Regions from separate parts of the Tepidibacillus fermentans genome, predicted to be linked through region 1. Evidence: a T-box and tRNA genes for the amino acid it is inferred to sense, from the RefSeq annotation. Region 1 holds a T-box; the other holds one or more tRNA genes.
The links. The T-box of region 1 lies ahead of serS (serine--tRNA ligase). A T-box ahead of a tRNA ligase gene usually reads a tRNA of that ligase, here a tRNA-Ser.
Positions count from the first base shown of each region.

Region 1 (3,420 bases):
TATTTCAGCATGAGCAGTTGGGTCTTTTCTCGTTTCTCTTAAATTATGACCCCTAGCGATGATTTGACTATCTTTAACAATAACTGCACCAATGGGAACTTCACCAAGTGCTTCAGCTTTTTTGGCCTCGAATAAGGCTTCCTCCATATATCTTTTCATTTCTTTGTCCATTGTTGCTTCACTCCAAAATGGTAATACCATTAAAAAAGGTAATCATTCTACAATTTTAAATAGAAACTTTGACATAAAATCGTAACTTTCTTTTGAACACTTTGTGAACGAATGAACATAAATATTGCCTTCATTTTTGATTCTATTTATCATGTAATTAAAGATGATGATTCATCTTTCACATTTGTTCGTTACTCTTTATCAAACCGCCTTACCTTCACATATACTTACTCCATCCTTTGGGAAAAAGTGTTCCTAGACCCACTTTTCCCTCTTTTTTTTGTATTTGTTTCCCAAAATTTATTTTTGTCTAATAAAAAAAAGCTTCAATCGAAGCCTTCACAAAGATGTAGTCTAGTTATCTAAATTTAACTAATATCTACGATGGCGTGCCCGAGAGGATTCGAACCTCCGACCTGCAGTTTAGGAAACTGTTGCTCTATCCTGCTGAGCTACGGGCACATATTGATTTTGATACAAAAAAAAGCCTTTAGGCTATATTCTATGGCGGAGAGGGTGGGATTCGAACCCACGGTACGCTCACACGTACGCTGGTTTTCAAGACCAGTGCCTTAAACCGCTCGACCACCTCTCCATATGAAGCTGTCAACGAATAATATATTAACACATCATTCATGGTTGTTTCAAGGATTTTTATGATTTTTTTTAAGGTAAATAAAGGATAACTATAGTTTCGATCTATAGCTATCCTTTTTTCTTCTTTTTAGCTTATTCTTTGGTGATTTTATCTCTTCCACCCATATAAGGTCTTAAAACTTCAGGAATGATCACACTTCCATCCTCTTGTTGGTAATTTTCTAAGATTGCTGCAACTGTACGACCAACTGCTAATCCTGAACCATTTAACGTATGCACAAACTCTGGCTTTGCGTTTTTATCCCGCCGGAAACGAATATTCGCTCTTCTCGCTTGAAAATCTTCAAAATTACTTACGGAAGAGATTTCTCGATACGTATGATAACTTGGTAACCAAACTTCTAAATCATATGTCTTCGCTGAAGAAAATCCTAAGTCTCCCGTACAAAGATTTACAACTCGATAAGGAAGTTTCAACAGTTGTAATACCTTTTCAGCATCAGCAACAAGTTTCTCTAATTCTTGATAAGAATTTTCAGGACGTACAAACTTAACCAGCTCCACCTTGTTGAACTGATGTTGACGGATTAATCCCCTCGTATCTCTACCAGCTGCCCCAGCTTCAGAACGGAAGCAAGCACTAAATGCTGTATAATACTTAGGAAGGTCCTGATCATCAAGGATTTCATTGCGATGCATATTGGTAACTGGTACCTCAGCAGTCGGGATCAAAAAGTAATCCGTATCTACTAATTTAAAAGCATCTTCTTCAAACTTAGGTAGTTGACCTGTACCTGTCATGCTTGCTCGGTTTACAATATATGGGGGTAATATTTCTTTGTATCCATGTTGGTCTACATGTAAATCTAACATGAAATTAATTAATGCCCTCTCTAATCTTGCACCTAATCCTTTATAAAAGACAAATCGAGAACCAGATACTTTTGATGCCGTTTCAAAATCTAGGATTTCAAGATTTTCTGCGATCTCATAGTGTGGTTTTGTCTCAAAATGAAACGTAGGCTTCTCTCCCCAATAACGAATCGGAACATTATCTTCCTCTGATCTACCAATAGGAACACTTTCATGAGGAATATTTGGAATTTGTAAAAGCATGTCCTGAATCGTTTGATCAAGCTCACGTATTTGGTCATCCAATACCTTTATCTGATCACCCACTTGCCTCATCTCTTGGATTAGAGCATCTGCATTTTCCCTAGCCTTTTTTAACTTTGCTACTTCTTGAGAAACCGTATTTCTCCGATTCTTCAATTGTTCAACTTCTTGTAAAAGACTACGTCTTTTCGTATCAAGATTAGTAAAAGTATCAATTTCACTCATTTTAGCATTACGATTTTCCAATGCTTTTTTCACTCGATCAAAGTCATTACGTAATAATTTAACATCCAACATAAAATACCCTCCAGAAAAATAATAAAAAAACACCAATCCCTAGATAGGGACGGTGCTTATACTCCGCGTTGCCACCCTAGTTGTCTTTTTTTAAAAAGACCACTCATCTAGATAACGGCTGTTAACCGGGCCCCCTTACTATCATTTCAGAAAGCCACTCAGAGACGGATTCCAACAGATTGATTGATCGATTTCCACCATCCATCGACTCTCTTAACAATCAAACCTGTGTACTAGTTCTCCTCATTGCATTCACAATTTTTATATCATTCATCATGTACTATATTGAACAAAAATATACAAGAGGATAGGGATACACCTACCTCCGATACTCTTTGATCATCTCAACAAAATATTGGTGAAGTCTTGGATCAAGAGTTAATTCAGGATGAAAAGCAGATCCTAATAAATGCCCTTGTCTAGCTGCTACAATTTTATCATCAAAGATAGAAAGGATCTCTGTATCATTCTTAACTTCCATAATATAAGGTGCACGAATAAATACAGCCCGAAAATCTTCAGCAACACCTTTAATCGCAAGGTTCGTCTCAAAACTTTCTCTCTGTCGACCAAACGCATTTCTTTCCACTTTGATATCCATCAAAGCCAAATGCGTATCTGAAGTCCCATTAATTTCTTTTGCCAAGATAATCAGTCCTGCACAAGTTCCGAATATCGGCTTCTTTTGATTAGAAAATTCAACTAAGGCAGAGTCAAACCCATACTTTTTCATTAGTTTACCGATGGTAGTACTCTCCCCACCAGGAATAATAATCCCATCTAATTCCTCTAACTGCTCTACCTTTTTTACGGCGACTGTTTCTTCACCAATCATTTCAATCATTCGCATATGTTCAGCGACTGCACCTTGTAAAGCAAGAACGCCTATCTTCATCCATTACACCTTCTTTTACCAACCTCTTACTGCCATACGTTCATTTTCTAATAAAGTAGAAAGCTCAATTCCTTTCATTGGATTTCCTAACCCTTTGGAAAGTTCGGCAATCAATGCATAATCCGTATAGTGTGTTGTTGCTTCTACAATCGCTCTTGCAAATTTTTCAGGATTCTCTGATTTAAAAATCCCTGATCCTACGAATACCCCATCTGCTCCTAAATGCATCATTAATGCTGCATCTGCAGGAGTAGAAATACCTCCAGCTGCAAAGTTCACAACGGGTAATCGACCATTCTCATGTACATAAACTAACAATTCATAAGGTGCACCTAGATTTTTGG
Region 1 covers NZ_SMAB01000030.1:4,882-8,301, reverse strand. The annotation lists gene tadA (tRNA adenosine(34) deaminase TadA) at 1-201, opposite strand, end outside; tRNA gene EDD72_RS12035 (tRNA-Arg) at 557-633, opposite strand; tRNA gene EDD72_RS12030 (tRNA-Ser) at 677-766, opposite strand; gene serS (serine--tRNA ligase) at 901-2,181, opposite strand; T-box leader at 2,224-2,437, opposite strand; gene pdxT (pyridoxal 5'-phosphate synthase glutaminase subunit PdxT) at 2,501-3,076, opposite strand; gene pdxS (pyridoxal 5'-phosphate synthase lyase subunit PdxS) at 3,092-3,420, opposite strand, start outside.

Region 2 (3,420 bases), on a different contig from region 1:
AATACACTCCCAAAAATACACAAAGTGTACAGTTCACGCTAGACAGTTAAAGCTGCAGTCAAGTCCTTCTTTAGCAGAAGTTTTCCCCGATGTGATGCTAGAAGTTAATGCTAATAGATAAGAGAAATTAATAACTGAAGTTAAAGTTGCTCTAATAATGCCGATAGTTCAAGTTTAACTTCTATTTATTACTTTAATGAGGTTAAACTTTCCTATGCGGTAAGAAAAAATCGGTTCGACGTGAACCGACTATTTTTATTAAGAAAAGTGGGAAACTAAAACCTTTACAGCATCTTCTTCTATAATTACAGTTCCGTATTCTTCTAGGACCGCTTTCGAAATTGGTGAAACCTCACCAAATTCAGATAGTAGCGCGATAAAGGTTTCGACCCCATTATCGCGAACATCAATCGGGTCAATGATTAGAATATAATGTTCTTTATAATGGTAAAGTGTTCCCCCATACATCAGATATGGATTAATCGTTTTGGCTGCACTTAGCACATCCTCAAAATCTTTAAAAGCAAAAATAATCGAATCACTTTCTTCTAAAGTTACTTCTAAAGCAAATAAATCATCATCTAACTCTTCTTCATTCCATATTCTTTGTTTTCCCCTTGAAACTATAACCACCATGCCTTGGGCAGGAATTGCAAATATTTCAACAGCAACAGGACCAGATAACTCGAATCCTAATTCCTGGTATGCTTGATCCATAATTTCATTAAATAAATCATGAACTTTTGGTACATCATTCCATAGGTCTTCTTTTTTTATACCCCGATCACTTAAATCATCAAAAGTTAGGAATATTTTAATTTTATCTTGACCTAATCTCTCAACACGCATATAAGGGTCCCCCCTTCTTTTTAAAACTGTAATACAGAATATGTTGAAAAAGAAAATTTCGTTAAACCTTAATAAAATTTAGAGAGTATAAAAATTATTATAGCAGTAATTGTTTCAAATGAAAACGTATATGTTACTTTTATATCATATTATTAACGGCAAGCTTTTTTTATTTGTTTCAAATTTGTAAACTTACACTTTTTATAAATATCACTGGTTTGTATGTTCTATAAGCTACGACATAGCACGACTTGCAACTTAAGTTACATAGCGTGACTTGTCCTTATGGGTGCTTGAACGAGCGAGCTTTCCTACCGACCGTTTATTTAATGAAAGCCATAAGGTTAGGAGTATCGTTAGAACATACAAGGCATTTTTGGGAATATAAAAAACCCAATATCTAGTTAAAAAAACAATAAAAGTGTACCCAATATACGGATACACTTTTATTTCTTATTTTTGAATTATGATTTTTTGAATTATGATTGAAATTCTTTGGCTTTTGATTCTAGTTCTTCTTTTGATCCATGTAGAAAAGCATCAAATAGTGCTTCTTTTTGTTTATTTTCCAAGTCATTTAAATGATGAAATTTAAAATTTTGTTGATGTTGGGAAGTTTTATGGCTTTGATTCGTCAATGATTGAGCAGAATTTTGTTCATGATGCTGATTATCTTTATGCATCCATTTATTTGAAACCCAAATTCCGCCAACTAATCCAGCAACCATTCCCCAAAAGAAGGAACGATTATGATTTTTATGTCGATTGAACATCATCTTGCGTCAACTCCTAAATAGAAATGTCATCAATTATAGATTTTACCTAGGGGAAGACTGATATACAGAAAAAACATACCAATTCTGGTATGTTACGATAAAGCCATTTAACTTCCGACATCTGAATATTCGAGTTCTGTTATGGCGGAGAGAGAGGGATTCGAACCCTCGCTGGGCATTCACCCACTAACGGTTTAGCAAACCGTCCTCTTCAGCCTCTTGAGTATCTCTCCAAACCGATTTTAAACGACTAAAATTGGAATTTAAGACAAAAAAATGGCTCCTCGTGCAGGACTCGAACCTGCGACAACTCGGTTAACAGCCGAGTGCTCTACCGACTGAGCTAACGAGGAACGTACATTATATATTTTAATCAGAGCAAAAGAAAAAATCAAGTTTTTTAGAAAAATTAAAGAAAAATATCCCTAATGGCTTTCGCATTAGGGATATTTTTTTCTCGTTTTCTTAAGGAATCATCCAAGATAAAAAATACGCTTGAACATAGGTCATAATACTGATGATGATTACAAACATAATACTATGTTTAAAAGTAAAACGGAAAAGGTCTCCTTCTTTTCCGACTAAACCAGTAGAAGCGGTTGCTACAGCAATCGATTGTGGTGAAATCATTTTACCTGTTACTCCACCACTTGAGTTCGCTGCAACGGTTAGAACCGGATTTACGCCAATTTGATTAGCAGTGATTTTTTGTAAATTACCAAATAATGCATTTGCAGAAGTATCACTACCTGTTAAAAATACTCCTAACCAACCAAGAATTGGTGCAAAGAATGGGAATAAGTGTCCTGTTTTTGCCAATGCTAATCCCAGTGTTCCGCTCATACCTGCATAGTTATAAATATATGCAAGACCTAAAACAGAAGAAATCGTAATGATCGGAAACTTCAATTCATTAAGTGTCTCAGCAAATGTATTTAACCAATCTCTCATGCTCATTCCAACGATAAACTTGCTTATAAAAGCTGCTAATAAGATTGCGGTACCAGCTGCTGCAAGCCAATCAAATTTGAACACTGCTGCGTAAGGTGTTGCTTTGGTCACGATAGGCGCCGTTTGCATCACTGCTTTATCTAATCCAGGAATATGGAATTTAATAGTGGTTTGACCTAGAATATTTTTTATCGATGGAATACCCCAGATGATAATAAAAGCTGTTAATAAGATGAATGGAGACCATGCCTTAATAATTTGTCCAGTAGTATATGTTTGATGATTTTGACTATTTGACTTAACAGTTTCATTTTTAAATCGGAAAATAGTTTTTGGTTTCCAAACCTTTAAAAACAAAGCTGTAGCCACTAAACTGAATAAAGCGGAAGTAATATCAGGAAGCTCTGGCCCGATAAAATTCGATGTGAAATACTGTGCAATAGCAAAGGATCCACCAGATACAAGAATTGCTGGCATAACCTCTTTTGTACCTTTCCACCCTGACATTATAAAGACTAACCAGAATGGAACGAAGAATGATAAGAATGGTAACTGACGGCCAACCATTTGACTAATCAAAAAAGGGTCAATACCTGTTGTATTTCCTGCAACAATAACTGGGATACCAATCGCTCCAAAGGCTACAGGTGCCGTATTTGCAATTAACGCTAAACCAGCAGCGTATAACGGTTCAAATCCTAGTCCAACTAATAACGCTGCTGAGATAGCAACTGGTGTTCCATAACCAGCTGCTCCCTCAAGAAAAGCACCAAATGAAAACGCAATCAATAATGCCTGTAAACGTCTATCCTCTGTAATTGTAACTACAGATGAACGAATAATA
Region 2 covers NZ_SMAB01000002.1:138,811-142,230, reverse strand. The annotation lists gene EDD72_RS02090 (genetic competence negative regulator) at 259-849, opposite strand; gene EDD72_RS02085 (hypothetical protein) at 1,329-1,625, opposite strand; tRNA gene EDD72_RS02080 (tRNA-Ser) at 1,768-1,858, opposite strand; tRNA gene EDD72_RS02075 (tRNA-Asn) at 1,903-1,978, opposite strand; gene EDD72_RS02070 (lactate permease LctP family transporter) at 2,091-3,420, opposite strand, start outside.
Region 2: it has a tRNA-Ser gene. The T-box ahead of serS (serine--tRNA ligase) is inferred to sense a tRNA for this amino acid. The anticodon was not compared.